4 regions of the Blastococcus jejuensis genome follow, and region 1 is predicted to be linked to each of the others. Evidence: riboswitches for the same ligand, from Rfam matches in the RefSeq annotation. Region 1 holds a riboswitch; each other region holds the start of a gene.

Region 1 (7,603 bases):
CAGGTCCTCTTCCCGCTGCGCGGCATCCCGCGCTCCACCAGTTGGGGACGAGTGACCACGCTGGTCCTGGCACTCCTGGTGCTGGCGACGGCAGTCGGCGTACTGATGAGCGCCGCGGGCTCCTGACCGACGCTCACAACCCAACCGGTTCGCGAGTGGCACCCGCGAGACCTCGGTACGGGGGCGCACGCATCATCCGGATGCCAGCCGGCGAGTGCGATCCTTTCCAGGAGGCGGCCAGCGGATGGGGGGCACACTGATGCCGGACGGCACTCCGGGTCCCCGCCACCGACGGCTGCCTGTGCGGGTTTCGATCGCCCTTCCGTTCATCCTCCTGGCCCTAGCCGGATTCCTGGCCGCTGTCATCGTCGTGGGGCCGAACGACGAGCGAGCACCGGCCACCCTTCTGACCCGCCCGACAGAATCGACCTTCACCAGCGTCCCCGACGGCGACGTCAGTCACGTCCACGCCGCGCTGCACGGCTTGGGTGAGACATGCGCCGAGGACGCTGTGTCGCGATCCCAGGATGCCGTGGACCGGGACGTGTCCGCGGTCCTGGATTTCGCGCGGCGACACCCGGATGGCCGCTTCCAGATCGACGACGAAAACGGCAGCTCCTTGTCCCTCCTCCTGGTCCTCCAGGACGAGCTGTCCACGTGCGCGCCTAGCCTCCTGCCGCGCGTGCAGGAGTTGATCCCCCCGCAGCTGCGCCGGGCGCCCGGTCCAGCCTCGTGACACGCGGCCAGTTCGCGAGATTCTGAGGAGCGACTGGCGGCTCGGCCCGGCTGCCCGGCACGTGGGACGACTCGCCGACCCTCGCAACTCCGCGGAGCTCGGAGCGTCGTCGGGTCAGCAGCCCCCACCCAGTGACACTCCGCGGGCAGCCAGCCAAGCCATCGGATCCGTCCGATTCCGGTAGAGGCCGCCGGTGTGCACTTCGAAGTGCAGGTGCGGACCGGTCGACTGGCCCCTGTTGCCGACCTCGGCGATCTGCTGACCGGTGGACACCTGCTGGCCGGCGGAGACGAAGTAGTCGTTGATGTGGCCGTAGACGGTGATCGAGCCGTCGTCGTGCTGGATGTAGACAGCCAGACCGAAACCGCTGGCCGGACCGGCTTGCAGCACGCGACCCGCTTGCGGCGTGTAGATCGGCGTCCCGATAGGCGCGGCGATGTCGACGCCGTAGTGCATGGCACCCCAGCGCGCGCCGTAGCAAGAGGTGATGCGACCGGTGGTCGGCGGGACGGCCTGGCCGTTCGCGGCCGCTGCTGCATTCGCGGCGATGGCCGCATCGGTCCGGGCGTTCTCAGCGTTGATCCCCTGCGCCCAGGCCCATTCGGGGTCTGCGACTCCCTGCAGTCGGAGAAGTTCTATTTCGGCCTGCTGCAGCTGCCGGCCGTAGTCTGCCTGCTGCGCGATCGCGTCGTTGTGTGCCTCCTGCGCCCGAACCACGTCCGCTTGGACCGCGGCCTCGGCCTCTGCCGCGCCGCGGGCGGCCTCGTCGCGTTCGGCGACGGAGTCCTGGGCAGCCGCCTCGGCCCGCACCTGTTGTTCCTCGATGACGCGGAACTCGGCGAGCCTCTCGGCGCGGTCATCGCTCAGCAGGTCGAGGGTGACCGCGCGCTGCAGGAACTCTGCGGGCCCGTCGGCATCAAGAAGCGCCGCTGTGGTGCCGAAGGCGTCGGTGCCCATATAACTCTCCCGGCCGAGATCAGCGATCTCGACGCGCGCCTGGTTGACCTCTGCGGTGGCGGCCTGGAGCGCAGCTGCAGCGCTGTCGGCTGAGGCTTGTGCGGTAGCGAGTTCGGCTTGCGCCCGCCGTGCTGCATCGGTGGCCGCCTCAGCCTCGACGGTCAACCGTGCGAGCTCCTCCTCCGCCTGGGCGACGAACCGCTCGATGCGCTCGACTTCGGCGGCCGCCGCGTCACGCGCGGACTGCCCGGCAGCCACGTCGCCGGCCCCCTCAGCGGGCGGATCCGATGGGGCGGCGGCTGCGGGTGAGCCGAGGATGCCGAGCAACATGCTGATGACCACGCACCCCAGGGTGACGAGCGCCGTACTTGACACGCGGCGTGCCTGTAGAGGGCGGGTGCTGGCCCGGCGAGACGCAGAGAGTCCCGGGGTGCGTGGCGCAGGCAGGGTCGCCAAGGCGACGGGCTCCGTTCTCCCTGGCCGCCTACCGGGTTAGCTGACGGGTTCGGGCAGGAGAACGCCCTACCTGCGGTCGACGTGACGCGCAGGATTCACCCCATGGGACATGGGTCCCCGGTCCGCCTCGATCGGTCGACCGAGATCGGCTCGGCGGAGCCCGACCGAGGCCCTCGGGTTCGAGGATCGCGGCTCGATCGGGCTGGCGGTGACAGTACTACGAAGCAGGCTAGTTGGTCACGCTGCGGTAACACTCCCCCATCGCCGCGTGCTGACCGCACAGAGGACGCCTGCTGCTCGACGCCCGCGCATGCACACGCCCCAGCGGGGCCGCGCTCGCCCTTCAGCGGGACGCCGTGGCCCTGTCCTCCTCGGTCAGTGCGGAGAAGGATGCCCCTTTCAGGGGTCGGTGCCACAAGACCGGTACCGGCGGCCAGGGCGCGGGCATGGCCGGACCATCCAGCAGCAGATCATCAGTCAAGGTGGCTGGACCAGTGTCGGGGGCCGGGACGCGCTGGCGTCAACCGGTCTGCATCGCCGGCGTCCAGCCGACAGCCGTCTTCAGCCGGGGTGGTGGGTGGTGTGCTCTGTCGGGGTGGTCGGGCTTGCGGGCTCCGGCGTCTCGGTTGGGGAGTTGCCGCTTATGGCCGGCCCGATGACGAATGCGGACAGGCTGAACATCACGGTGAACAGGGCGACGCCGATGGCCGGCGCCTTCCACGTACCGAAGCGGCGGTACAGGCGGCGTAGTAGAGGCACGGAGAGCAGTAGACCGACGGCGCCGAAGAGAAGGTTCCCTCCGCTGGTCGTGACGAGTGCGGCACCGGCGAAGAGGGTCGCGTGGTGCAGGACGTGCGGCAGCAGACCCATGATGGCCCCGATGGCGGCCGTGACGGCATTCCACACGGCAGCGGTCCGGCCACGGGACGCCGTCTCCTCGTGGGGGTGGCCGGACCCAGGCGCCGTCGTCGGCCGTGCAAGGCGATCGTCTGTCATCCCAACTTCCGGTCGATAGAAGGACTCGGAGCCTGCGGCGACGAAGCCTAGGACAGCATGGCCGCGCGCTGCTGCAGCCTATGGCGGTGCCCTTGCCAGGGTCCGATCGTGACGATCTGCTCGGCGTACGCGAGCTCGGAGAGCGCACTCCGGGACCGTCTCGGTTCGGCCGCTGTCTCTCACTACCCGTCTGTGAGCTCCGGTCATCAGCCGCTCGTCAGTGGGACCCCGGGATAGTGCCCCGAGGGGGTCACGACTGTGCCGGCCTCACCGCGAAGGATTGCGGCCACGTCCTCAAGCCGGCCGATGGCGCCGACGTCACCTGTCAATTCCACGAACCGACAGATCGCGTCAACTTTCGGCCCCATCGACCCAGCCGGGAAGTTCATCCGTCGCAGCGCCGCGGGCGTGGCACGCCGAATGGCCTCGGCGTGTGCGGTGCCGAAGTTCCGCTGCACACCGGGGACGTCGGTGAGTATCAGCAGCGCGTCCGCCTCCAGCGCCTCCGCAAGCACCGACGAGGTCATGTCCTTGTCGACGACCGCCTCGACACCCTCCAGCAGGCCCTGTTCGTTGCGGATCACCGGCACACCGCCTCCGCCCGCGCAGACTACGACCGCTCCGCTGTTCAGCAGCAGTCGGATCAGCCGGGTCTCGACCACGCGCTCCGGTGTGGGCGAACCGACGACACGCCGGAAGTGCTGTCCGTCGGCCCGCACGGTCCAGCCTCGTTCTTCCGCGAGGCGCCGCGCGGTCTCCTCGTCGTACACCTCGCCGACGAACTTCGTCGGGTTCCCGAACGCCGGATCGTCGGCGCGCACCAGGGTCTGGTTGATGATCGCCGCCACCTGACGTCCGGGCAGCGCGTTCTGCATCGACTGCAGCAGCCAGTAGCCGATCATGCCTTGGGTCTGGGCGCCCAGGACGTCGAACGGGTACGGCGTCGTCAGGTGAGGGTCCGAGGCCGACTGCAGCGCCAGCACGCCGACCTGCGGGCCGTTGCCGTGCGTGACCACCAGCTCGTGCTCCGCGGCCAACGGCGCCAGAGCGGCCACCGCCAGGTGAACGTTGGCCTCCTGGACCTCCGCGTCGGGTTTCTGCCCCCGCTGCAGCAGGGCGTTCCCGCCCAGCGCCACCACGATGCGCACGTCAGCCTCCCAGCGTGGCCACCATGACCGCTTTGATCGTGTGCATCCTGTTCTCCGCCTGATCGAACACCACCGAGTGGTGGGACTCGAAGATGTCGTGGGTGACCTCGAGCCCATCCATCCCGGTCTGCTGGTAGATCTGTTCGCCGATCGTGGTGTTCCGGTCGTGGAAGGCCGGCAGGCAGTGCATGAACTTCACGTTCGGGTTGCCGGTCAGCTCCACCATGTGCCGATTCACCTGATACGGCTTGAGCTGGGCGATGCGCTCGGTCCAGACCTCCATGGGCTCCCCCATCGACACCCACACGTCGGTGTAGAGGAAATCCACACTCCGCACGCCATCGGCCACCTCCTCGGTGTGGGTGATTCGCGCGCCGGTGCGGTCGGCGATCTCACGGGCTTGGTCGATGGTGGCTTCGTCGTTCCAGAGCGCCCGGGGTGCGACGATCCGGACGTCCATGCCGCTCAGCGCGCCCGCAATGAGCAGAGAATTGCCGACGTTGTTGCGGGCGTCACCGCAGTAGGCGAACGAGATCTTCTGCACGTCCTTGGTGCTGTGCTCCCGCATGGTGAGGATGTCGCACAGGGTCTGAGTGGGGTGCCATTCGTCCGTCAGCCCGTTCCACACGGGGACCCCCGCGTCCCTGGCAAGGATCTCCACGTTCTCCTGGGCGAAGCCGCGGTACTCGATCCCGTCGTACATTCGCCCCAGCACACGCGCGGTGTCGGCGATGGACTCCTTGTGTCCCAATTGGGAGCCGGTGGGGTCAAGGTATGTGACCCGCGCACCCTGGTCGTAGGCCGCCACCTCGAAAGCACACCGGGTCCGGGTGGAGGTCTTCTCGAAGATCAGGGCTATGTTCTTGCCGGCCAGGCGCGGCGCCTCCGCGCCCGCGTACTTTGCTGCCTTGAGCGTCGCGGCCAGGTCGAGCAGGAAGTGCCACTCCTGGGGAGTGAAGTCCAACTCCTTCACGAAGCTACGGTTTCGCAGGTTGTACGACATGGCGTTCAGATGCCCTCCCGCTCGATCGGGCAGGTCATGCACCGCGGACCTCCACGGCCCCGGCCGAGTTCGTCACCCTCGATGGTGATCACCTCGATGCCGTTCCTGCGCAGGTGGGTATTGGTGGTGACATTGCGCTCGTAAGCGACTACCACCCCCGGGCGGACCGCGAGCACGTTGCTTCCGTCATCCCACTGTTCGCGCTCGGCTTCGCGGAGGTCCTGGGTAGGCGTGAGCACGTTGATGTCGCCCAGGCCAAGCGCCCGGGCCATCGCCTTGTGCATGTCTTCCGGCGGGTGCGCGGTGACCTTGAGCTCCTTCTCCGTGTCGCCGGGTTCGATGGTGTACGAGGGGAGCATCCCCATCCCGACGTACTTGGTGAACGTGTCCTCGCTGAGCATCGTCATCACGGTGTCGAGATGCATGAAGGCCCGTGACTGCGGCATCGCCAGCGCGACGATCCGCTGTGCCGCTCCCTCGGCGAACAGTTTCGACGCCAGCCGCTCCACCCCCTGTGGGGTCGTGCGCTCACTCATCCCGATGAGCACCACGCCGCGACCCAGGACATGGATGTCGCCACCCTCGGCGGTGGCCATCCCGTTGGGGCGGCCCTCACTCCAGACGTGGAAATCCTCGCCCTCGAAGACCGGGTGCCACCGGTAGATCGCCTCGTAGTGCACCGTCTCGCGGGCCCGAGCTCGCTTGCGCATCGCGTTGATCGCCACGCCGTTGTAGATCCACGCGGTGGTGTCGCGGGCGAAGAGATGGTTGGGCAGCGGCGGCAGGAGCAGGTCGTCCATGTCGAGCACCGCGATCACCACGGATCGCGGCTCGTCGATCCGTTCGAGCAGTTCACGTTTGGTGATCCCACCGATGAGGAACTCGGTCAATTCGTCGCTCGGCATGGTGTCGAACAAGTTGCGCACGGCGTCGATCGCCATAGGGCCATAGATGCGCTCGTCGAGGATGCCGTCGAGGACGAACTTTCGGGCCTCAGGGATCTCCACCACCTCGTGGAGCAGGCGGTCGAGGTAGTGCACCGTCACCCCCTGTTCGCGGAGTGTCTCGGCGAAGCCGTCGTGCTCCTTCTTGGCTTCCTTGACCCAGAGCACCTCGTCGAACAGGTAGTCATCCTTGTTGGACGGGGTCAGCCTCTTCAGCTCCAGACCCGGCCGGTGCAGGATCGCCCGCTTGAGCCGGCCCACCTCGGAGTCAACGTGCAGCGGCATGGCTCTCCCTCTTCATGGGTTCGGGTGACGTCCCCAAACCTGCCGGTCCAGGACGCCGGGGTGCGCCTGCCAACGCCCCTGAATGCCAGGCCGAAAGGCCCCACGCGCGCCAACCAAAGTCTCCACCGTTGCAGCCGTACCGGCCCCCTAGGCTGCCCTCACTGGCGCAGCTGGCATCGCGCGGCACCAATCCCGGACGGCGCGGAAAGGGTTGGCCGCACCGACAACTGCTGAAATCCGGGCGAATGCTCGGTGACCAACTGAACGGATGCGGTTGGGTGCCGCGGACGACAATCTCCGGGACGACGATAGGGGCACCGAGCATGGCCGCGTCGAAGACGACAAGCGATATCAGATCCAGCGACAGCCGAGCCAGCGAACGGCGGCGCAAGTTCTCATTTCCGAGTGCGCTCACCGTGCTCTTCTTCGTGACCATCGTCGTCTGGTTGCTGGCGTTCGCCATTCCCACCGGCGCCTACCAAGTGGGCGACGACGGCCGGCCGATCCCGGGCAGCTACGAGTCGGTCGACACCGACCTGTCGTTCTGGGATCGGGTGATGCAGCTGTTCATGGCTCCGGTCAACGGGCTGTACGGCATCAAGAGCGCGGAGACCGGCGTCATCGGGCCGTACGAGGCCGGCGAGCTCTTCGGTGCGGCCGGCGTCTTCTTCTTCGTGCTCGCCATCGGGATCTTCATCACCATGGCCATGCGCACCGGCGCGATCGACAACGGCGTCGCGCACGTCGCCCAGCGATTCGGCAAGCGCGGAGCGTTGGTCATCGCGATCCTGATGGTGCTGTTCTCGATCGGCGGCACCACCGAGGGGATGGCCGAGGAGACGCTCGGTTTCTACGCTCTGGTAATCCCGCTGATGCTCAGCCTCGGCTACGACCGGATGACCGCCGCGGCCACCATCCTGATCGGCGCCGGAATCGGCGTGCTGGCGTCAACAGTGAATCCCTTCGCCACCGGCGTAGCCTCCGACGCCGCGGCGGTCTCCATAGGCGACGGCATCGGCTTCCGATTCCTGATGTATGTCGTGCTGGTACCGGTCGGCGTCCTGTTCGTGATCCGCTA
Region 2 (7,603 bases), on a different contig from region 1:
ATGCCCATCGCGTAGCCGGTGCCGTGCAGGCACTGCGCGCCGATGACGACGGTGTAGAGGTTGAAGCCGGTGGCCACCGGGTCCCAGCCGCCGTTGTCGACGCCGCGGAACAGGCTGATCACGTCGAGCGGGTCGACGCCGCGGGTCCAGGCGACGCCGTGCTCGCGGTAGGTGGGGAAGGCCATGTCGCCGTCCTGCAGCGCGCGACCGGCGCCGACCTGGGCGGCCTCCTGGCCGAGGAGGGAGGCCCAGATGCCGAGCTCGCCCTGGCGCTGCAGCGCGGTGGCCTCGACGTCCCAGCGGCGGACCAGCGCGAGATCGCGGTACAGCCCGCGCAGCTCCTCGTCGCTGAGGTCGACGGCGTAGTCGGGGTGCTCCACCCGCTCACCCTCGGGCGTCAGCAGCTGGATCAGGTCGGGCTGCTGCGGCAGGTGCGGGGCGGCGGCCCCGGGTACGGGGTCGACCACCTCGGTGGCCTGGCTCAACGCGGTCACGGAATTCTCCTCGCCGTCTCCCGCGGGTGCCGGGGTGACCGGCGCCCTCGGTGTGTGGACGTCTCGTGGCGGCCGGGGTGTGGTGCCACTCACACATGGTGACACGACCACCCGGTGCGACGACAACACCACCCCGATATCGATCTGCGCAAGATCCCTCGGAATGATTGCGCAGAAGACGCAGTAGTAGGACGTCCTCGCATGTCAGACTGAGCAACATGGCCGATGTCGACGCCACCGATGCGCGGCTGCTGCTCGCGCTGGGCGAGGATCCCCGGGCGAGCGTGATGGCGCTGTCGCAGCGGCTCGGGCTGGCGCGCAACACCGTGCAGGCGCGGCTGACCCGACTGGAGAGCAACGGGGTGCTCGCGCCCTTCGACCGGCGGGTGCGCCCCGAGGCGCTGGGCTACCGGCTCGGCGCCTACGTGACCGTGCAGGTGGTGCAGCGCAGCCTGGCCGAGGTCAGCCGGGGTCTCGCCGACATCCCCGAGGTGCTCGAGGTGACCGGCCTGTCCGGCGTGGCCGACCTGCTGGTGCACGTGGTGGCCCGCGACGCCGACGACCTGTGGCGGATCAGCGAGCAGCTCCTGGCGATCCCCGGCGTCCAGCGGATCGACACCGCCCTGGCGCTGCGCCGGTTCGTCGACCACCGCATGGGCCCGCTGCTGGAGAGCGCCGCCGGCGAGGCGTAGACCCGGGGCCAGATCTGCACACTGGCCCGGTTCAGGCGCCTGAGGTGGGCCAGTGTGCAGATCTCGCCTCGCGGGGCCGGATGCGACATGCTCCGGCCGTGCGTCGCGGAATGGTCACCCTGCTGCTGACGGCGCTGCTCGCGGTTGCCGGGCTGCTGGTCGCCGCACCCGCGCAGGCGTGCAGCTGCGCCGAGGCCACGACCGCACAGCACTTCGCCGACGCCGACGCGGTGTTCACCGGATCGCTGCTCTCCCGCGACGTCGACCACCCCGACTGGCCGGTCATCGGCAGCGGTGACCCGGCGCTGCTCGTGTTCACCGCGCACGTGGTGTTCAAGGGTGAGGTGCGCGAGGCGCAAGGCGTGGTCACGGCGTCGTCGAGCGCCAGCTGCGGGCTGGAGCTGTCGGGCAAGGGCCCGTTCGTCGTCTTCGCGACCAGCGATCCCGATCTGCCGGACGGCCAGTACCGAGCGGGCCTCTGCGGCGGGACCGCAGAGCTCGACCCGCTCGTGGTCGGTGAACTGGCCGACCTGACGAACCTGACGACGTCGACCGGGGCCCCCGGAGGGCTTCCCCTGGAGGGCGAGGCGGGGACGGAGCAGCCCGGCGGCCCGGACCTGCTGCTGCTCGGGCTCGGTGCGGCGGTGGTGCTCGCGGTCGGCCTGGGGAGCGCCTGGTTGCTCCGCCGCCGTCGCGGCGCGTGAGGGCTACTGCCAGCCGTGCTCGTGCACGCCGCCGGGCACCGGCGCCTCGGGGTCGTAGGGCGTGCGCGTGAAGATGAACGTGTCGAGGTCCAGGTGGTCCTCGGCGATCCGCAGCGTCTCGCCGGCGAAGTAGCCGTCCAGCCCAACCCAGGTGCCGTCGTCCCGCGGGGAGAACCGGCTGGCCCGCCCACTGCGGCCCGGCAACGGGCCCAGGTGCAGCAGGTCGCTGCCCACGGAGCGCAGCACGTAGGGCGACGGGCCCCAGAACCAGACGCCGAGCCGCTCCAGCGGCAGGGGTGAGGGCGCCGGCGTCCAGGGCTCCACGATCCGCGGCTCCGCGGCCCGCAGGTCGGTCAGCAGGCCGAAGACCAGCGGGTCCACGCCCGAGGTCGAGTTGGTCAGGGACACCGCGCCGATCTGCTCGTCGCGGTCGACGAACACCCCGGCCAGGAAGCCGGGCATCGAGCCGCCGTGCCCGACCAGCGTGCACCCGTCGACGCGCAGCACCTGCAGGCCGAGCCCGTAGGAGGCCCAGCCCGCAGCCGAGGAGTCGACGCCCGCCGGGACGGTCATCTCCTCGAGCGTGGCGGGGTCGAGCACGCCGGCGGTGTCGCCGAGCAGGAAGGCGCCGAACCGCCCCAGGTCGGTCAGCGACGCCCAGAGCTGGCCGGCCGCGGCCATGACGCCGGCATGGTGCTCGGGCTCGGCGAGGACGACGTCGGCCCACGGGTGCACCGCCCGGCCCTCGGCGGCCGGCTCGACCGGGCGCGGGGTCGTCCGGGTCATGCCCAGCGGGGCGAGCACCTCGGCGGTGACGGCGTCCTCCCACGAGGTCCCGCGCAGCCGCGCCACGAGCTCACCCAGCAGCCCGAACCCGAGGTTCGAGTAGTGGAACCGGCGGGCGGCACCGAGGACGACGTCGGACGGCCCCAGCCCCAGCTCGCCGAGCGAGCCGCCGGGCGTGCGCTCCCACCAGCCGCCGGGGCTCTCGGCCGAGGCACCGGCCAGGTGGGAGAGCAACTGACCGACCGTGCGGTCGCCGAGCGGCGTGCCCGGCAGGTGCTCCTCGAGGTGGTCGTCGAGGTGCAGCCGACCCTCGTCGCGCAGCCGCATCACGACGACGGCGGTCACGGTCTTGCTGATCGATCCCAGCCGGTACTGGACGTCGGCGTGCGGCTCGGGCACCTCACCCCGCGCGGCCGACCAGGCCAGGCCGCCGTCGCGCACGACCCCGGCGACCAGGCTCGGCGCCCGCCCCTCCCGCTGGGTCCGCGCCGTGCGGGCCAGGAGCAGGCGGGCGGTGGAGGGCAGGACGGGCTCGGGCATGACGGGGACCGTATCCATCCGCCGCCGGCGTGCGCCGCTCAGGACGCGGGAACGGCACTCCCGACCGGGAGGTCACCGGCGCGGGTGGCGCGGCGCTCGAACCAGACGGTGGCCAGGGGCGGGATCGAGGCGAGCAGGGCGAGCAGGGTGGTGCCCCGCGACCAGCGGAGGGCCCGGCTCGCGACCAGGGCGAGGAGGACGTAGGCGACGAAGACCGCGCCGTGGATCGGGCCGAACACCTGCACGCCGATCTCGGTGGTCTGCGGGACGTACTTGACGAACATGCCGGCGAGCAGGCCGATCCAGGAGATCGCCTCGGCGATCGCGACGGCACGGAACGCGGTGGCTGCGGTACGGGGGTTCACAGCCCCGATCCTCCCCGGCCGGTCAGCGCAGGTAGGCCCGGCCGCGGGGTGATATTTCATACCCGACCGCCAGGCTGCGGGTCAGTCCCAGCTCCTTGAGCTTGCGGACGTCGCGCTTGAACGAGAGCGTCTCGCGCCCGAGCGAGGCGGCGAGGTCGGGCGCGCGGACGCCCGGCCTGTCGGCGATCAGCGCGAGCACCTGCCGCGTCCACGCCCGCCCCGGGCCGCGGCGTCCCACCGGTCCAGCCGGGCGTCGACGGCGCGGCGCTCGTCGGCCGACAGCGTGGCCTGCTCGCGCAATTCCACCCGCGGATCGGGGCCGGCAGGCCCCACCCGCAGGCGGTACACGTGCGCGCCGGGCCGCCGGTCGAGCAGCCGGTGGAGCTCGGCCAGCGAGCGGACGCCGCTCTGCACGGCGTCGTCCTCGGTCAGGCTGTCGGGGTCCACCTCGTCGACCGAGTCGATACGGACGACGCCTGCCGCCGTCCGCTGGGTGCCGCCCGGGCGCATGCGCGGGCGGTCCCAGCGGCGGAAGGCGAGGGTCACCGAGCCGTCCGCGATCCCCGCGGCGGTGGCCGGGTCGATCAGCACGACCGCATCCTGGCAGGGTCGGGCCCGTGCGGGGACTGGCCAGGCGGGAGTTCTGCCTCGTGCTGCTCCGGCGGATGGCCGACGTCCGCCCGGATCTCGTCGCCGAGGCGCTCCCGCGGCTGGGCGCCAGCCGCCGGGAGGCGCACGCCGCGCACACCCGCTGGCAGGCGCTGCAGCACTCGCCCCGGGCCCCGCGCGGCCTGGCGCTGCGCACGGCGGTGCTCGGCCCGCCCGACGAGCTCGAGGACCGCCGGTTCGGCGACCTCGACGTCCAGGTGCGCCGCTGGCCGGTGCCGCTGTGGCCGCACCTCTACTGGGAGGTGCTGACCGGCCCGGGCGGCTCGGTGCTCAACGAGCACCTGGTGCGGGCGCCGGGCTCCCCCGTCCCGCCGGCCACCGCCGACGCCCTGCTCGTGTGGGAGCACACCCTGGACGACGTCGTCGGCCTGCCCGGGGCCCGCAGCGTCGACCCGGGCGTCGTCACCCGGTGGGAGGTGGAGCTGCCCGGCGGGCGCCGGGCGGCGTTCGTCTGGGGGCTGTTGCAGCGGGTGGGGTGATCAGCCGGCGATCCGGCGAGCGCCGGCGTAGCCACCCATCGCGTCGATGCTGGCGACCTTGACGACGTCGCCGGAGGTCGGCGCGTGCACCATCTGCCCGTTGCCGATGTAGATGCCCACGTGGCTGACCGGGCTGTAGAAGAAGACCAGGTCACCGGGCTGGAGCTCGGCCCGGGAGACCGACTGGCCCATGCCGGCCTGCATGCGACTGGAGTGCGGCAGCCGCACGCCGGCGGCGGCGTAGGCGAACGCCGTCAGCCCTGAGCAGTCGAAGGAGCGCGGCCCGGACGCGGCCCAGACGTAGGGCTTGCCGCGCTGGGCCATGGCCGTGTCGACGGCGACCTGCGCCGCCTGGCTGCCGGCGACGATCGGGCCGGTGGCGGCGACGAGCTCGCTGCGGTCGTCGCGGCTGGCGCGGTCGTCCCCGTGGTGGGCGGCGACGGCGGCCTGCTGCTCGGCCAGGCTGAGCCGGTCGTAGAGCGCCTGGTAGTCGGCGATCTGCGCCTCGAGATCGGCCTGCTGGGCGGCGACGGCGTCGTAGGTCGCCTGCGCCTGCGCCGCGGCCTCCTGGGCGGTGGCCTGGGCCTGGGCCGCGGCGATGCTGGCGGTGGCGGCCACGCCGAGGACCTCGTTCTGGTGGCCGGCGACCATCTGCAGGGTGGCGACGCGGTCGACGAACTCGTCGGCCGACTCGCTGGTCATCAGCGCGCGGAAGGAGCTCATCGACTCGCCGGTGTAGGCGGTGCGGGCGATGCCGCGGACGGCCTGCTGGGCCGCCAGCAGCGCGGCCTGCGCCTGGTTGGACGCGGCGACGGCGGCCTCGGCGGCGGCGTGCTGGGCGACGAGCGTCTCGCGGGCCTCGTTGAACTGCTCGGTGACGACCTCGAGTTCGTGGCCGCGGGCCGCGACGAGCTCGGCGGCCTCGGCGGACGTGCCCGGATCGCCGGGGGCGGCCTGGGCGGGAACCCCCGCGACCAGGATGCCGACGGCCGCGACGAGAGCGAAGCCGGAGCGCAGGGCGAACCGGCGGCGGGTGGCCGCGCGCGGTGCGGCGGGGGTTGCAGTCGCCATGGTGCGGCGGCTCTCCGTTCTCGTCCACGAGCCGCCTACCGGGTTAGCTGACGGGTTCGGGCGGGAGTTCGCCCGGCGTCGCGGATGCGGCGCTGCACCCCAGTGCTTCGGTGGGTCCCCGGCCCGTCGCCTGCGAGTGCGGGCGACCGGCTCGACGGCGCCCATCCGGGTGTCACTCAGACAGTGACTGAAAGCCCCGATGGACACACGCACCGTAAGGTGCGTGACCACGCCGTGACAATGACAAAGATGTTATTTGTGGCCTTCTGCACCAACTTTCCCGAACCCTTGCGCGAACCGGTCCGTCACGGTCTCGTGACGACGGCGGTGACGCTGCGGAATCCCCGCCGGTGACGGGCCGGTGGCAGTGCCCCGGACGGGCCGGATACCGTCCGCCGGTGGAGCACAGCAGATACGACGTCGTCGTGGTCGGCGGCGGGCACAACGGCCTGGTCGCCGCCGCCTACCTCGCCCGGGCCGGCCGGTCGGTCCTCGTCCTCGAGCGGCAGGCGGCCCTCGGTGGGGCCGCGGTCAGCCGTCAGGTGTTCGAGGGCGTCGACGTCCGGCTGTCGGCGTACTCCTACCTGGTCAGCCTGCTCCCGGATCGCATCGTCGGCGATCTCGACCTCGACATCCGGCTGGCCGACCGCACGGTCGCGTCCTACACGGCGCTGACCCGTGACGGCCGCCCCGGCGGGCTGCTCGTCGAGCGGGAGGAGGGCCCGGCCACGGCCACCTCGTTCGCCGCCCTCACCGGCTCCGACGCCGAGTTCGCGGGCTGGCAGCGCTTCTACGGCCGGCTGGCCGGCCTCGCCGAGGACCTCGCCCCCACCCTGGTCGAGCCCCTGCTCGCACCGGCCGAGCTCGAGGCGCGGCTGCGCGACCCGGAGCTGTGGCACGACCTGCGGGAGCGGCCGCTGGCCGACGTGGTCGGCGACCACCTCAGCGACGACGTCGTGCGCGGCGTGGCGCTGACCGACGGGCTCATCGGCACGTTCGCCGACGTGCACGCCGCCGACGGCCTGGCCGGCCGCTGCTTCCTGTACCACCTCGTGGGCAACGGGACCGGGCAGTGGCGGGTGCCGGTGGGCGGCATGGGTGCCGTCAGCGGGGCCATGGCGGCGGCCGCGCGGCGGCACGGCGCCGAGCTGGTCACCCGGGCCACGGTGACCGCGCTCGATCCGCGCGCCGACGGCGTCACGGTCAGCTGGACCGACGACGACGGGAGGCAGCGCTCGGTGGACGCGGGACACGTGGTCTGCGGCGCCGCCCCGACCGTGCTGGCCGAGCTGACCGGGGCCGATCCCGGGCCGCGGCCGTCGGGCTCGCAGCTGAAGGTCAACATGGTGCTGGCCCGGCTGCCCCGGTTGCGGTCGGGCACCGACCCGGCGACCGCCTTCGCCGGCACGTTCCACGTCGACGAGGCCGCGAGCCAGATCGACGCCGCCTACGCCCAGGCCGCCGCCGGCCGGCTGCCCGACGTCATCCCGTTCGAGGTGTACTGCCACTCGCTGAGCGACGCGTCCATCCTCGGCCCGACCGAGCGGGCCACCGGGCACCACACGCTCACCCTGTTCGGCCTGCACACCCCCGCCGAGCTCTACCGCGACGACCCGGACGGCACGCGCGACGAGGCGGTCCGCCGGGTGGTGGCGCAGCTCGACGCGCACCTGGAGGAGCCGCTGCTCGACTGTCTGGCCCGCGACGCGCACGGGCGCCCCTGCCTGCAGGCCGCCTCACCCGTCGACGTCGAGGCGTCGTTGGGCATGCCGGGCGGGCACATCTTCCACGGCGACCTGGCCT
Region 3 (7,603 bases), on a different contig from region 1:
GTGTTTCGACCCCGACGACGCAGCTGCGCGGGGGCGCGCGTACCGGGTGCTCGCGGACCTGCACCTCGCCCGTGACGAGATGGAGCTAGCGGTGGCCGCCGGCGAGGAGGCGATGACCGCCCTGTGTGCGGAAGGTGACCCGGTCCTGACAGCGGATGTCCAGCGCGAGCAGGCACACCGGCTCGTCGTTGCCGGACACCCCACCGCGGCACTCGACCTCTACGGCGCCGCGCGGGAGGGATTCGCGGCAAGCGGTCTGTCCGTCCAGGTGGCTGCCGTCGATCTCGGCCGAGCCGACGCCCTGGCGGCCCTCGGCCGCGCCGACGAGGCCGTCGCTTTGGCGGAGGAGGTGGCGGAGGTGGGGCTGCGCGAGGATGTGCCGGAACTGCAGGCCGATGCCCTCTGGGCGGCTGCAGCCCACGCGGTCCCGGATGACGAGCGCTACGACCGCGCCCTGGATGCCTATGCCAAGGCGGGCGCGCCGCCCGAACAGCTAGAGGAACTGCGGTCCCGGCGAGACGCGGCGCTGGGCCGGTCCGTTCGCCGTCCCCGCTGGAGGAGCTGACGCTGACCACGAGGACCGCCTGAACAGCAGGGCATCGCAGGGCTACTCATCGCGCTGACACCATCAGCGGGAAGTCCCTCGGCTGCCGGCCCTTGTTCCTTACACGGCCACGTGAGGACGTCGAGAGCGTTGAGACGCTTCCGCGGAAGCGCCTCAAGGTAGGCGGCTCGACGATCCTCCCGCGGGAACGCAGGGCCGAGTGCATGGAGGTCGCCCATGTCGCCCACGTCACGGAACGGGCTGTGGGCATATGTCGGCACGGGACGAGGCCATGGAACTTGCCCCGGATCACACAAGCCTCTGACCAGCGAGAACTTCGGTGGGGCGGGTGGGGCTCGAACCCACGACCCAGGGATTATGAGTCCCTTGCTCTGACCGGCTGAGCTACCGCCCCACCTGCACAGCCTGCCAGATCGGATCCGGCCGGATCACCGCGCCGCAGCCGGGGGATCGCCGTCCGCGACGACGTACCGGGAAGTACCACGAGCTGACCTGCTGTTCGTTATCCCGCTGTGACAACCCCTGGATCGGTGGGTACGGTCGCGCACGGTTCGGACGAGTTCAGTCCCTCGACCCGAGGGCCTCGGCCGGACCCCGCCGAACCGCGGAGCCGGATGGCCGAGCGGACCGGGGACCCACCGATTCACCGGGGTGAATCGTGCCTGCACACGGGGGTGGCAGGCACGTAGGGCACTGAACGGCCCGAACCCGTCAGCTAACTCGGTAGGCGGCCGTCAGAAACGGAGATGCGTCGCCTTGGCGACCCTGCACATCGAGCACAGCCGCGCCACCACAGCCCCCCGCCCCTCCCGCTCCCGGTTGAGCACGCCCCGTCGCGTGCTGCTCGTCGCCGGAGTGCTCACCGGAAGCCTCCTGGGCACGCACGCCGCCACCGCCGCACCCGGGAGCCCGGCCGCGGAGTCCGAGAACGACTCGCTGTCCGCCCAGATCGACCAGATCGAGGAACGCCTCGCCGCGGCCGAGGAGACCCTCCAGCGGACGACGGTCGAGGCCGAGGCCGCCGGCGAGGCGTCGCGGGCCGCGCAGGCCGCGCTCGGCGGGGCGCAGGCGGCCGCGGCGGCCGCCGCCGACGAGCTGGCCGCCGTCCGCCAGGCCGTGGCCGACTCGCAGGACGACGTCGCGGCCATCGGCCGGCAGGCCTACATGGGTAGCGACGACACGTTCGGTGACGTCGCCCTCCTGCTCGACGCCGAGAGCCCGACGGAGCTCCTCCAGCAGGCGGCCACCCTCGAGCTGCTCGGCGACGAGCGCACGAGGCAGCTCGCCGAGCTGGAGGACGCCGAGGTGCGCGAGGCGCAGGCCGACCGCGCCGCGCGCGAGGCCGTCGCCGAGCAGGACCGGGCGGCCCAGGCCGCCGCCCAGGCCGAGGCCGCGGCGACCGAGCAGCTCGCCGCCGCCCGGGCCACCTACGACGCGGCCGCGGCCGAGAAGGCGACGCTGGAGCGAGAGCTGCAGGCCGCCCTGGGCCGTTCGGGCGTCGCCGATCCGGCAGCGGCGGTCGCTCTGGCCCAGTCCACCCCGCTGCTGTCCGCCGCCGGAGGTGCGATCGCCCCCACCCAGGGCCGGGTCACCTCCTGCTACGGCACGCGCTGGGGGGCCATGCACAACGGCGTCGACATCGCCGCCCCGATCGGCACGCCGGTCTACACCCCCGAGGCCGGTGTCGTGCTGCAGGCCGGCCCGGCCAGCGGGTTCGGGCTCGCGGTCGCCGTCGAGCACGGCGACGGCACGATCACGCTCTACGGCCACGTGAACCAGTACTTCGTCTCGGCCGGGCAGGTCGTGTCGGCGGGCCAGCAGATCGCCGAGGTCGGCAACCGCGGTCAGTCCACCGGCCCGCACCTGCACTTCGAGGTGCACAACGGCGGCCTGTACGCCAACCGGGTCAACCCGACGCCGTGGCTGTCCGCCCGGGGGATCTCCCTCGGCGGCTGCTGACACGGCAGCGCGGCGGCAGGTGATCGGCCGGTCGTCGCGCACTATGGGCACATGACGACGGCGGCGCGCGGCACCTGGCTGCGCGCCGCCGTCCTCGTCCTGCTGCTCGCCGCCGGCGTGGGGGCAGCCCTGGTGCTGGACCTGCCGAGCGTCGCGACGGTGCGGTCCCAGGTCGCCGGCGCCGGGGCGCCGGGTGTCGCAGTCATGGTGCTCGCCGTGGCCCTCGTCCTGCTCGCGCCCGTGCCGCGGTCGGCGGTCTCGGTGCTGGTCGGCCTCGTCGCCGGCTTCGCGACGGGCGTCGGCGTCGCCTTCGCGGGTGGACTGCTGGCGGCGCTCGCCGCGTTCGGGTTCAGCCGGTGGCTGGGCCGGTCCGCGGCGCTCCGCCTGGCCGGCCCACGGCTGTCCCGCGTCGACGGGCTCGTGGCCGACCGCGGCTTCGTCGCGGTGCTGGCCGGCCGGCTGCTGCCGGTCGTGCCGTTCGTGGCGCTCAGCTACGGCGCCGGCCTGACGGGGGTGCGGCTCGCGCCGTACGGGGTGGCGACGGCGCTCGGGCTGGTGCCGAGCACCGTCCTGCAGGTCGGCGTCGGGGCCTCGGTCGGGTTCGCGGTCGACCCGGCCACCACGTCGCTCGTGCTGTCGCTCGCCGCCCTCGTCGTCGTCGCGGTCGGGGTCGGCACCCTGCTGTGGCGTCGGCGGCGCGCCGCCGTTCCCGCCTAGTTCCTACCGAGCAGGCGGCCGATCACCCCGCCGGCACCGCCCACCGTGCGGGCCGCCAGCTGCAGGATCGGACCACCGGGGATGCCCGGCACGGCCGAGACGATCGGGGCCAGCTTCAGCAGGCCGCCGACCTCGTGCACGCGCAGCTTCCGGCGGGCCACCGCGGGCACCGGGTTGACCCGCCCCGACGCCGCGTCCAGCAGCAGGTCGGCCGGTGCCTCGACACCCGGGCCGTCGGCCCTCCCGGACGGCAGCCGCCGCACCTCCCAGCCGTGCGGGTCGGACCGGAAGGCCCAGCCGCCGTCGGGGGTGGCCAGGGCCACGCCGCCGGAGATGTCCATCGACGCGGCGAGCGCCCCGGTGACGTCCGCGAGCGCGGCCAGGCCCGACTGCAGCACCTCCTGCGGCGGCGGCTGCGCGCCGCACGACACCAGGTCCAGACTGTGGACGGCGAGCTCGTATGCCTGGCCGAGGACGACGCTGAGCAGGGGCAGCCGGCCGACGACGGAGACCGTGGGGGCGGTGTCGAGCTCGACCGGCTCCTCGGCGAGGTAGCGGGCGGTGGCCTCCCGGTTGCGGTGCAGGCCGGCGAGGACCTCCTCGCGCGACGCGTCGCGGCGGGCGGCGGTGACCCGGGCGTTGACCGCGTCGACGTCCGGGGGCGTGCCCGTGCCGCCGTTCCTGGCCGACGCGATCAGGTCGGCCATCGCGGTGTGGTCGTCCCAGCAGCCCAGGTGGACGCAGATCTCGTGCGCGCGCCAGCCCGGCAGCCGGGACGCCCGGCCGAGGTCGACCGTCTGCGCCTGCGCGATGAACGCGTCCCACGCCTCGAGCACCATGCTCGAGACCTGCTCGCGTCCGACGTCGGCCATTCCCTGGTGTCGTCCCACGGTTCGCGTCCTACCCGCCCGGTCGGGCGACCAGGCATGATCCGCACCACGCCGGCCGGCCACCGGCAAGCGCTCTCCCCCCAGGGGGTGAGGCGCGGGGTCAAGGATGGCCGGCAGCGCGCCGAATCCATCTGCGTGAGCGATGTGACGACGGGGGACCGTCGGGCCACCGGCCGGACCGCGGCACCCGCCGCCCGACCGGGCGTGGTCCGCCGGCTGCTGTCGACCCTGCGGGACGGGCTCTACCGCCCGCTCGCCGGCGACGACGACCGTGTCGCCTACTGGGTGCACCACGTGCGCATCGGCGTGCTGCTCAGCGAGGTGGCGGCCGTGGCCGTCGTCGTCTACACCCTGCTCACGCAGAGCCCCGGCCGGCACCACCCGGTCATCCTCGTCATGGCCGGCGTGGTCATCGTCGCCGTCCCCGGTCTGCTGCTGCTGCCGCTCCCGGCGATGATGCGCGACTCCCGCGGCCCGACGATGTTCTACCTGTGGAGCCTGGGGACGACCGCGCTCGTCCTCGTCGGCACGCGCCTGGACGGCGGGGCCTCTAGCCCGCTGGACGCGCTGCTCTTCCTCACCCTGACCTACATGGCGGTCGCGTACTCGCCCTACGGCGTGGTCGCGATGGGCAGCGTGATGACCGGGAGCTACTTCCTCTTCATCGAGCTGCCCCACGTGACGACCTCGGGCATGTTCTTCATCGCGATCATGGCTGCCTTCACCATGGTCTGCGCGATGGCCTCGGCGAACTCGTGGGCGGCCCACGAGCGGCAGGTCGAGCTCATCCGCATCCACGAGGCGCTGGCGACCACCGACGCCCTGACCGGCATCCCGAACCGGCGCGCCTTCATGGAGCGGCTCGGCTCGGCCGTGGAGGCCGCCGCGTGGGGCCACCAGTCGGTGGTCTGCCTGGTCGACCTCGACGGCTTCAAGGCCGTGAACGACACCGCCGGGCACGCGGCCGGTGACGCGATGCTCAAGGCGATCGGCTCAGCCCTGGGCGGCGCCGTCCGCGAGACCGACACCGTGGCCCGGCTCGGCGGGGACGAGTTCGCCGTCCTGGCCGACGTCTCGGTCACCTTCTCCGGCCAGATGCTGGCCGAGCGGCTCCGCTCGGTGGTGGCCGTCGTCGGCAGCCGGTCCGGCGTGACCGCGAGCGTCGGCGTGGCCGAGGTCGAGGCCGGTGACGACGTCGAGGACCTGATGTACCGGGCCGACGCGGCGATGTACCGCTCCAAGAGTGCCGGCGGCAACCAGGTCACCACGCTCTCCTTCTAGCGCGTCTTGATCGGCCGGCCGCACGGGCGCAGCCTTGTCGGCATGACGCGCAGCGGCTCGGCCCTGGGCAGCGTCGTCCGGTGGGACGACGACCGGAACGGCGCGATCATCGAGGTGCCCGACCTGCCCGGTGACTGCTGGGCCGACGCCTCGGTCGTGGTGCACAGCACGGCGGGTGACGGCCGGCTGCGGGCGGGCCAGGTGGTCGCCGTCGACTGGACCGACGAGGACGCGGGGGAGTGGCCCTTCCGCGCGACGCGCGTCGAGCCCCGGGAAGACCTGCAGGCCACCCTCGGCGGGTGAGAAGGCCCAGTTCGCACCGCGTGGCGGGACTTCGGCGACGACGCCGTCCGTTACTGTGCGTGATCATTTCGAGAGCCGCGACCCGTCTGCTCCACGCTCCGCAGCGGGCCGCTCACGGCGCCTGCGAAACGTGGTCTGCAACGCACCACAACCGGTGGACGGCGCCCCGACGAGCATGGTATGGCGGGTTGACCAGCGGGATCGCGTACCACAAGTCACCTTGCGTCACATTGGACCCAACTGCCCCACCCGGGCTGGCGCGATCGGGGGTCCATCGGGCAGACTGTCTCCGGAAGCCCTGCTCCGTCATTGCCGAATACAGCGCGTCACCGAATCGATGAGTCCGTTGGGGAAGACGAGACTGATCGAGTCGATGGAGGTGCCTCGTGCAGCGACGGTCTACCCAGGGTGTCGTCTTCGTGCACGCGTGCCCGAAGGCGCTCTGCCAGCACGTCGAGTGGGCGCTGGAACGCGTCGTCGGCGCGCCGGTGTCCCTCACGTGGGCTGAGCAGCCCGCGGCGCACGGTTCCTACCGTGCCGAGGTCGCCTGGACCGGTTCGCCCGGGACCGGCGCCCGACTGGTCGCTGCCCTGCGCGCGTGGCCGATGCTGCGCTTCGAGGTCACCGAGGAAGCCAGCCACGGCAACGACGGCGAGCGCATGTCCTACGTGCCCGGTCACGGGGTCTTCCGCGCGCCCACCAGCGCCAACGGCGACATCATGATCAGCGAGCAGCAGCTGCGGCACCTCGCGGCGACGGCGTCGTCGATCGAGGCCTTCCGGCACGGCGTGGACGAGCTCCTGGGAGCGGCCTGGGACGCCGACCTCGAGGTCTACCGCCACGCCGGGGACGGGAGCCCGGTCACCTGGCTGCACCAGGTGGTCTGATCACGATACGAACACGACACGTCGAGCGGTAACGCGCGCGAGTCGTAGCCTGGACCAGGTCGTCCGGGCGCCGTCGGGGAAGCGGCGTCCGGACGACCTTTTTCTGCGCCGGACGTGATCGCCGTCCGCGCGGTGTAGGCGCCGTCCACGCGGCCTGCGGCGCGGATGCCGACGTCGCGGCGCGGACGGTGCGCGTATCGACCCGGAGCGGACGCGGCTACAGCGGGATGTTGCCGTGCGCGCCGCGGCCGTGCGGGGCGGCGGCCAGCGCGGCCACCAGCCGGCGCTTGGTCTGCCGCGGCTCCACGACCTCGTCGACCACGCCGATCTGCAGCGCCCGGTTGACGCCGCCGGCGATCCGCTCGTGCTCCTCGGCCAGCTGGGCGTGCAGCGCCTCCCGCTCACCCGGCGGGACGGCGGCCAGCTTCTTGCGGTGCAGGATGCCGACGGCGGCCTTCGCACCCATGACCGCGACCTCGGCGCCGGGCCACGCGAACACCGACGTCGCGCCGAGGGAGCGGGCGTTCATCGCGATGTAGGCGCCGCCGTAGGACTTGCGGGTCACCAGCGTCACCCGCGGGACCACCGCTTCGGCGAACGCGTGCAGCAGCTTGGCGCCGCGCCGCACCACGCCGTCCCACTCCTGGCCGACGCCCGGTAGGTAGCCGGGCACGTCGACGACGACGACCAGCGGGATGCCGAACGCGTCGCACATGCGCACGAACCGGGCCGCCTTCTCCGCCGACGCCGAGTCCAGGCAACCGCCCAGCCGCAGCGGGTTGTTCGCGATCACCCCGACCGTCCTGCCGGCCAGGCGGCCCAGCGCGGTGACGACGTTCGGCGCGAACCGGGGGTGCAGCTCGAGGGCCGGGCCGTCGAGCAGGTCGGAGATCAGCGGCTTGACGTCGTAGGCGCGCTGCTTCTGCTCGGGCAGGTGGCGCCCGAGGTCGACGTCGGCCTCGGCGGTGGCCGGCGCGAACGTGCCCTGGGCGGCCAGGAGG
Region 4 (7,603 bases), on a different contig from region 1:
CGGCGCGACGACGAGGCTTCCGGGGTGAGTGAGTTCTTCGCCGGGGAGCTGGCGCTGGTGCTCAACCGCGGCCGCGGTACCGCGAGGCATCTGCATCACCGGGCGTTGGCGTGGCGGGAGAACCTGCCCGCCACCTACGCGGCGCTGGCCGCCGGCGACCTGGACGTGGCGCGTGCGGGCGCGCTGGCCGACGTGCTCGGCTCCACCCGCCCCGAGCTGGCCCGGGCGGTCGAGGCCCGGCTGCTGCCCGAGGCGGTGGACCTGTCGGTGGCCCGGCTGCGGGCCCGCGCCCTGGAGCTGCTGGCCGAGCTGGACGCCGCGGCCGCCGACCAGCGGCGCGAGCAGGCCGAGCGCCGCGCGGACGTGTTTCTGCAGCCCGGGGCCGACGGCATGGCCACCCTGGGCGCGGAACTGTCGGCCGACGAGGCCGCGGAGGCCTACGCGGTCATCGATCAGCTCGCCCGGCTGGCGAAGGCCGACGGCGACCCCCGGCCGATCGCCCAGGTCCGCACCGAGCTGTTCTCGCTGCTGCTGCGCCGCCCCGGCGGGCCCGGCCAGCCCGGCGTGGCCGCGCAGCTGACCATCACCGCCACCCTCGATTCCCTGGCCGGCGCCGCCACGACCGCCGGCACCGTGAACGGGCTGGCGATCACCGCCGCACACGCCCGCGAGCTGCTCACCCGCATCGGCGCCCTCGGCCTGCACGCCCCCGACGGCGGCAGCCTCACCTTCGCGGTCACCGACGCCGACGGCCGGCTGCTGGCCACCACCACCGTGGCCGAGCTGCTACGGGTGGCCACGACGGGCTGCGCCGAACACCCCGGGGCGGACTGCGGCTGCCCGGTGCTGGGCGCGCCCGCCGCCACCCACGGCTACCAGCCCACCGACCGGCAGCAGACCTTCACCCGCACCCGGGACCGCACCTGCCGGATGCCCAACTGCGGGCAGCGGGTCGGCTGGGCCGACCTGGACCACGTCGTCGCGCACTCCTGCGGCGGGCCGACCACCTGCACCAACCTGTGCTGCCTGTGCCGCTCCCACCACCGGCTCAAGACCTTCGCCCCCGGCTGGCACTTCGTCATGGAGCCCGACGGCACCCTGCACGTCACCACCCCGACGGGCATCACCCGCACCACCCGGCCACCGGGCCTGCGCAGACCCCCACCCGAACCACCACCGGACCAACCCGACGACGACCCACCGCCGTTCTAGCTGCCGCTCGGAGCGGAGCTCCCGTAGATGGCACCGAGCCAGACGTCGAGGAGGACGGTCACGACGTCGGACTCCGCGACCGCGGGTCCGTCGCCGCTGAAGGTCGCGTACAGCACCCGCTCGTTCATGGAGTTCAGCGCGACGGCGAGGTCCCGGGCGGGCACGCCGGCACGGGCGGCGCCCCGGGCACGCTCGCTCTCGATGGCGGCCGCGCACCGGTCCACCCAGCCGTCGAAGACGCGCGCCCACAGCTCCCGCACCTCGGCGTTCGTCGACCGGGCCTCGGCCCAGGCCAGCGTCAGGCCCCGGTGGGCGCGGAACGTCTCGTAGTACGCGGTGATCGCCCGCCGCCACCCCTCGCGGGCATCGCCCGCCGGGGAGTCGAACGCCGCGCGGGTGGCGGCGTCGGCCTCGGCGACCACGCGGTCCAGCAGCGTCAGCAGGACAGCGTCCTTGGACGCGAAGTAGAAGTAGAAGGTCGGCCGCGAGATGCCCGCACCGCGCGCCAGGTCGTCCACCGACACCGCGGACAGCGGCCGGGCCGCGAGCAGCCGCTCGGCGGTGGCGAGGATCGCGAGCTCGCGGTCGTCACCGGAGGGACGGGCGGCTCGGCGCCCACGAGCGGCAGCTGGGGACCGGCCGGCGGGCATCGGCACGTGACCGAGATTACCGTCGTCGTGCCCGTCTCTCAACACCACGTTGACTCGTTCGACAGGACGTCGATACCGTCGCCGGGGGACGCTTCCGCAGCCCCCGCTACTTCTTGGAGTGCACCGTGGAGCATGTCGACGTGCTGATCGTCGGCGCCGGGTTGTCCGGCATCGGCGCCGCCTGCCACCTGCAGGAGGAGTGCCCCGACAAGAGCTACGCGATCCTCGAGTCGCGCGGCGCGGTCGGCGGCACCTGGGACCTCTTCCGCTACCCCGGCGTCCGATCGGACTCCGACATGTTCACCCTCGGCTACGCCTTCCGGCCCTGGAAGGACAGCAAGGCGATCGCCGACGGCCCGGCGATCCGCCGCTACATCGAGGAGACCGCGGCCGAGTACGGGGTGACCGACAGGATCCGGTTCCACCACCGGGTGCAGTCGGCCGAGTGGTCCAGCGACGAGGCCCGCTGGACGGTCACCGCCGCCCGCTCCGACACCGGTGAGACGGTGCGGTTCACCTGCTCGTGGCTGTCCCTGTGCTCCGGCTACTACCGCTACGACGAGGGCTTCCGGCCGAGCTTCCCGGGCGAGGAGCGCTTCGCCGGGCAGTTCGTGCACCCGCAGCACTGGCCGGAGGACCTCGACGTCACCGGCAAGAAGGTCGTCGTCATCGGCAGCGGCGCGACCGCGGTGACGCTGGTGCCCACCCTCGCCGACCGAGCCGAGCACGTCACCATGCTGCAGCGCACGCCGAGCTACATCCTGTCGCTGCCCGGCCGCGACCCGCTGGCGCAGGCCCTGCGCAGCCGGCTCCCCGCGCGCCTTGCCTATCCCATCGTGCGGTGGAAGAACGTGCTGCTCTCGACCGCGTTCTTCCAGTTCAGCCGGCGGTGGCCCACGGCCGCCCGGAAGGTCATCCGCCGCCTCACCCAGAAGCAGCTGCCGAACATCGACGTCGACACGCACTTCAACCCGCCCTACGACCCCTGGGACCAGCGGCTGTGCCTGGTGCCCGACGGCGACCTGTTCCGCGCTCTCCGCCGGGGGACGGCGTCCATCGCGACCGACCGGATCGCGACGTTCACCGAGAAGGGCATCGAGCTGGAGTCCGGAGCGCACCTCGACGCCGACGTCGTCATCACCGCGACCGGGCTCAACCTGCTCCCGATGGGCGGGATGTCGCTGACCGTCGACGGCAAGCCGGTCGACGTCTCCGGGCGGGTCTCCTACAAGGGCATGATGCTGTCCGGGGTCCCGAACCTGGCGATGGTGATCGGCTACACGAACGCCTCCTGGACGCTCAAGGCCGACCTGGTCAACCGCTACGTCTGCCGCCTGCTGCGACACCTCGACGAGCACGGCTACGTCTCGGCCACGCCGGTGGCCCCGCCCGAGGGTGGCGACGAGCCCTTCCTCGACCTCGCGTCCGGGTACGTGCAGCGCAGCCTCGGCGCCCTGCCCAAGCAGGGCTCGCGCAAGCCCTGGAAGCTGCACCAGAACTACCTGCGCGACGTCGCCCTCATGCGCCGTGGCCCGCTCGACGACGAGGGCATGACCTTCCAGCGCGCGGCGGCGCCGGCCCGGCGGGCCGCCTGATGGGCCCCTACCGCTTCGGGGGCGGCACGGCCGTGGTCACCGGCGCGGCCAGCGGCATCGGCGAGGCGCTGGCCGAGCAGCTGGCGACGCGCGGCAGCGACCTGGTGCTGCTCGACCGGGACGCCGAGCGGCTGGCCGCCGTTGCCGGCCGGATCCGGGCGGCGCACCCGTCGCTCGCCGTCGCCACCACCGTCGTCGACCTGGCCGACGACGACGCCACGGTCCGGGTGGCGGCCGACCTCGCTGCGGCGCACCCCGACGTGACCCTGCTGGTCAACAACGCGGGCGTGGCGCTCGGCGGCCGGTTCGACCAGGTGACCGCCGACGAGTTCGACTGGCTGATGTCGATCAACTTCCGCGCCGTCGTCACGCTGACCCGCGCGTTCCTGCCGGCGCTGAAGGCCCGTCCCGGGTCGCACCTGGTGAACGTGTCGAGCATCTTCGGGATCTTCGCCCCGCCCGGGCAGGCGGCGTACGCGGCGAGCAAGTTCGCCGTCCGGGGATTCAGCGAGGCGCTGCGGCACGAGCTCGCCGAGAACGGCGTCGGCGTCACCGTCGTCCACCCCGGCGGCATCAAGACGCGGATCGCCGAGACCGTCCGCGTCGGCTCGGGGGTGTCGGCCGAGGAGTACGAGCAGGGGCGCGCGCAGTTCGCCAAGCTGCTGACGATGCCCCCGGAGAAGGCGGCGGCCCAGATCGTGGCGGCGATCGAGCGGCGCCGCCCGCGGCTGCTGATCGGATGGAGCGCCAAGGTCCCCGACGTGCTGGTCCGGCTGCTGCCCGGCTCCTACTGGCGGCTGATCGCGCGACGTGCCGGCCGGCAGGTCGGCCCTCCCGCGCGAGACTGAGCAGGTGTCGAGCCACGTTCCCGCCGACTTCGTCCGCCGGTACACCCGGCTCGAGCGGTCCGCTCTCGTGCCGGAGGTCCGGCTGCACGTCGCCGCCGACGTCGTCGCGCTGTGGGAGGCGATGGAGAGCGAGCAGGTGGGGCCGGCCGAGGAACCCCCCTTCTGGGCCGCCGCCTGGCCCGGCGGCCAGGCGCTGGCCCGCTACGTCCTCGACCACCCCGAGGTGGTGGCCGGGCGCAGCGTGCTCGACCTCGGGGCGGGCAGCGGCCTCGTCGCCGTGGCCGCGGCGCTGGCCGGCGCCCGCGCGGTGCTCGCCAGCGATCCCGACCCCTACAGCGCCACCGCGGTCGCGGTGAACGCAGAGGCCAACGGGGTCGCCCCGATCGCCGTCGTGGGCGACGTCCTCGACGCGGAACCGCCGGACGTGGACGTCATCCTGGCCGGTGACGTCTGCTACGACCGGGCGATGACCGAGCGCGTGCTGCCGTTCCTGGGGCGCGCCTGGCTCGGCGGGGCCGTGGTCCTCCTCGGGGACCCGGGGCGGCCCTACGTCCCGCGCGAGGGGCTGGTCGCCGCGGCCACGTACGACGTCCCCGACACCGAAGGCCCGCTCGTGCGCCGGACGACGGTGTGGCGGCTGCCCTGACGCACCGACGCGATCCTCGTCACGCCGGGAATTCGACGTTTCGATTGTCACGGTGCGGTAACGGCGGTTACGTTGGGGCGGTCCGGCCGGTCGTCGTGTCCCCACCCGGGGAGATCCGCGCTGGACGCCGCTGAGTCGCCGACCCTCCGGGGAAGGCGAGCCGGGGACCCACCGCAGTACTGGGGTGAATCCAGCCCGCGAGCGTCAGCTCGGGGCCGGTAGGGCTGCTTCCCGCCCGAACCCGTCAGCTAACTCGGTAGGCGGCTACACGGAAGAACGCGTCGCAGGGGCACTGCCTGCCTGGCATGCCGTCCTGTCGCGCCCTGACGCCCTCGGAGTCGTCCCACCCCATGAACCTCCGCACCATGATCCGTCCGCATGCCCGCAGTGAGCGCGGTACCGGAGCGCACCGTCGCCCGCCGAACACCGCCCGTCGTCCCGCGCTCTACCTCAGCGTCGCCGCCGCCGGCGCGCTGATGGTCAACGTGCTCGCCTCCGGCGAGCCCGCCGCCCAGGCCGACGGCGCGCAGCTGGAGTCGGTCAGCATCGCCGAGCAGCTCGGCATCCAGGGCGGGGGCGGCACCGACGCCGGCTCGGCCGTCATCGGCGAGGACGCCGCCCACTCGCTCGGGCAGCTCGCGGCCAGCCGGGCCGAGCGCAGTGCCGAGCAGACCGCGGCCGCGCAGGCCCAGGCCGCCGCCGACCTGGCCGAGCAGCAGCGGCTCGCGGCCGAGCAGGCCGCCGCCGAGGAGGCCGCGCGCGTGGCCGCCGAGGAAGCCGCCCGGGCCGCGGCCGAGGAGGCCGCGGCGGCGGAGGCCGCGCCGGCCGCGACCGCTCCGGCCGGCTCCTTCCAGGACTACGCGCTCGCGCAGCTCGGTGGCGACGCCAACCAGTTCTCCTGCCTGGAGAGCCTGTGGGGCAAGGAGAGCGGCTGGAACCCGAACGCGCAGAACCCGACGAGCACCGCGTACGGGATCCCGCAGTTCCTCGACTCCACCTGGGCCGGCACGGGGATCGCCAAAACCTCCGACGGCTACCGGCAGATCGACGCCGGGCTGATCTACATCGAGCAGCGGTACGGCTCGCCCTGCAGTGCCTGGGGGCACTCGCAGGCCAACAACTGGTACTGAGCCGCCCCCCAGAACCACGCACGACGACGCCCCCGGTCCGCGGACCGGGGGGGTCGTCGCGTCTGCGAGCGGGGTCGTCGCGTCTGCGAGCGGGGTCGTCGCGTCTGCGAGCGGAGTCACAGCGGATTGACGAGTTGACGGGTTCATCAAGCCATTAGAGTCGGAGTGTGCCCTTCACCCCCGGCCGGCCCATCGCGGAGGCCAAGGCCGATCTGTTCAAGGCGCTCGCCCATCCGGCCCGGGTCCGCGTGCTCGAGCTGCTGGCCGAGCGCGAGCACACGGTCGGCGAGCTGGCCGAGGCGACCGGCCTCGAGCTCTCGCACCTCTCCCAGCAGGTCTCGGTGCTCCGCCGCGCCGGGATCGTCGACAGCCGCCGGGTGCGCAGCAACGTGATCTGCGCGCTGCGCGACCAGCAGACCGCCGAGCTGCTCGGGGTCGCCCGCCGCCTGCTGAGCCGGAACCTGCGCGACGGCCAGGCGCTGCTCGCCGCCCTCGACGACGCCGACGACGCCGTCGCGTCGGCCGGATCGGCCCGAGCGTGAGCGCGGCCGCGGTTCCGGTGACCGTCCCGCCGGTCGCCGCCGGTTCCCTCCGCCGGCTGCTGCCGCGCCGGGCCGACTACACCGGCCTGCGCCGCTCGTGGCCGCGTGACCTGGCCGCGGGGGTCACAGTCGCCATCGTCGCCCTGCCCCTCGCGCTCGCCTTCGGCGTCGCCACCGGTGTCGGGGCGGCGGTCGGGCTGGTGACCGCCGTGATCGCCGGCGCGGTCGCGGCAGTGTTCGGCGGCTCCTCGCTGCAGGTGTCGGGGCCGACCGGCGCCATGACCGTCGTGCTCGTCCCGCTGGTGGCCGAGCGCGGGCCGGCCGTCGTCTACCCGGTCGCCGTCCTGGCCGGGGGAATCGTGATCGCGGCGGCGCTGCTGCGGGCGGGGCGGCTGCTCGGCTACGTCCCGTGGCCGCTGATCGAGGGCTTCACGGTCGGCATCGCCGTCGTCATCGCCGCCCAGCAGGTACCCGCTGCGCTGGGCGTGGACCGGCCGGAGGTCGAGAACGCCGCCGCCGGGGCTGCCCTCGCCCTCGGCCGGTTCGTGACGGCCCCGCACTGGATCGTCGTCGGGCTGCTCCTGCTCGCCGTCGTCCTGACCGCCGGGCTGCCGCGGCTGCACCGGTCGCTGCCCGGCAGCCTCGTGGCCGTCGCGGTCGTGACCGTCGTCGCCGGGGTCACCGGCGCCGACGTCGCGACGATCGGGTCGTTGCCCTCCGGGCTCCCGGTCCCGGCCCTGCCCGACCTCGGCGGGCTCGGCGGGCTGATCGGGCCGGCCCTCGCGGTCGCCTTCCTGGCCGCGCTGGAGAGCCTGCTGTCGGCCAGGGTGGCCGACGGGATGACCGACGCCCCGCGCAGCGACGCCGACCGGGAGCTGCTCGGGCAGGGGCTGGCGAACCTGGCGTCGGGGATCTGCGGGGGGATGCCCGCCACCGGGGCCATCGCGCGCACGGCCGTCAACGCCCGCGCCGGGGCCCGC

The links. Region 1 has a riboswitch for cyclic di-AMP ahead of ABD644_RS08015 (peptidoglycan DD-metalloendopeptidase family protein). Riboswitches for the same ligand answer to the same signal wherever they lie in the genome.
Region 2: linked by a shared signal. The riboswitch ahead of ABD644_RS03555 (C40 family peptidase) and the one ahead of ABD644_RS08015 (peptidoglycan DD-metalloendopeptidase family protein) in region 1 are both predicted to bind cyclic di-AMP.
Region 3: linked by a shared signal. The riboswitch ahead of ABD644_RS21745 (peptidoglycan DD-metalloendopeptidase family protein) and the one ahead of ABD644_RS08015 (peptidoglycan DD-metalloendopeptidase family protein) in region 1 are both predicted to bind cyclic di-AMP.
Region 4: linked by a shared signal. The riboswitch ahead of ABD644_RS06425 (aggregation-promoting factor C-terminal-like domain-containing protein) and the one ahead of ABD644_RS08015 (peptidoglycan DD-metalloendopeptidase family protein) in region 1 are both predicted to bind cyclic di-AMP.

The regions. Positions count from the first base shown of each region.
Region 1 covers NZ_BAAAVV010000003.1:193,556-201,158, forward strand. Annotated here, with positions in the region: gene ABD644_RS08005 (prolipoprotein diacylglyceryl transferase family protein) at 1-126, shown strand, start outside; gene ABD644_RS08010 (hypothetical protein) at 302-736, shown strand; gene ABD644_RS08015 (peptidoglycan DD-metalloendopeptidase family protein) at 851-2,035, opposite strand; cyclic di-AMP (ydaO/yuaA leader) riboswitch at 2,161-2,315, opposite strand; gene ABD644_RS08020 (hypothetical protein) at 2,711-3,055, opposite strand; gene arcC (carbamate kinase) at 3,352-4,293, opposite strand; gene argF (ornithine carbamoyltransferase) at 4,295-5,338, opposite strand; gene ABD644_RS08035 (arginine deiminase) at 5,302-6,525, opposite strand; gene ABD644_RS08040 (YfcC family protein) at 6,849-7,603, shown strand, end outside.
Region 2 covers NZ_BAAAVV010000001.1:725,622-733,224, forward strand. Annotated here, with positions in the region: gene pdhA (pyruvate dehydrogenase (acetyl-transferring) E1 component subunit alpha) at 1-494, opposite strand, end outside; gene ABD644_RS03520 (Lrp/AsnC family transcriptional regulator) at 713-1,186, shown strand; gene ABD644_RS03525 (hypothetical protein) at 1,285-1,890, shown strand; gene ABD644_RS03530 (serine hydrolase domain-containing protein) at 1,894-3,216, opposite strand; gene ABD644_RS03535 (DUF3817 domain-containing protein) at 3,255-3,581, opposite strand; gene ABD644_RS03540 (hypothetical protein) at 3,604-3,780, opposite strand; gene ABD644_RS03545 (ASCH domain-containing protein) at 3,768-4,172, opposite strand; gene ABD644_RS03550 (hypothetical protein) at 4,199-4,729, shown strand; gene ABD644_RS03555 (C40 family peptidase) at 4,730-5,800, opposite strand; cyclic di-AMP (ydaO/yuaA leader) riboswitch at 5,818-5,955, opposite strand; gene ABD644_RS03560 (phytoene desaturase family protein) at 6,199-7,603, shown strand, end outside.
Region 3 covers NZ_BAAAVV010000019.1:39,715-47,317, forward strand. Annotated here, with positions in the region: gene ABD644_RS21735 (hypothetical protein) at 1-565, shown strand, start outside; tRNA gene ABD644_RS21740 (tRNA-Ile) at 886-959, opposite strand; cyclic di-AMP (ydaO/yuaA leader) riboswitch at 1,151-1,310, shown strand; gene ABD644_RS21745 (peptidoglycan DD-metalloendopeptidase family protein) at 1,322-2,524, shown strand; gene ABD644_RS21750 (TVP38/TMEM64 family protein) at 2,576-3,241, shown strand; gene ABD644_RS21755 (maleylpyruvate isomerase N-terminal domain-containing protein) at 3,238-4,113, opposite strand; gene ABD644_RS21760 (GGDEF domain-containing protein) at 4,267-5,412, shown strand; gene ABD644_RS21765 (hypothetical protein) at 5,455-5,715, shown strand; gene ABD644_RS21770 (DUF3145 domain-containing protein) at 6,102-6,602, shown strand; gene ABD644_RS21775 (acyl-CoA carboxylase subunit beta) at 6,820-7,603, opposite strand, start outside.
Region 4 covers NZ_BAAAVV010000002.1:565,430-573,032, forward strand. Annotated here, with positions in the region: gene ABD644_RS06395 (hypothetical protein) at 1-28, shown strand, start outside; gene ABD644_RS06400 (HNH endonuclease signature motif containing protein) at 25-1,212, shown strand; gene ABD644_RS06405 (TetR/AcrR family transcriptional regulator) at 1,209-1,862, opposite strand; gene ABD644_RS06410 (flavin-containing monooxygenase) at 1,988-3,457, shown strand; gene ABD644_RS06415 (SDR family NAD(P)-dependent oxidoreductase) at 3,457-4,305, shown strand; gene ABD644_RS06420 (class I SAM-dependent methyltransferase) at 4,310-4,951, shown strand; cyclic di-AMP (ydaO/yuaA leader) riboswitch at 5,078-5,230, shown strand; gene ABD644_RS06425 (aggregation-promoting factor C-terminal-like domain-containing protein) at 5,317-6,081, shown strand; gene ABD644_RS06430 (ArsR/SmtB family transcription factor) at 6,249-6,623, shown strand; gene ABD644_RS06435 (SulP family inorganic anion transporter) at 6,620-7,603, shown strand, end outside.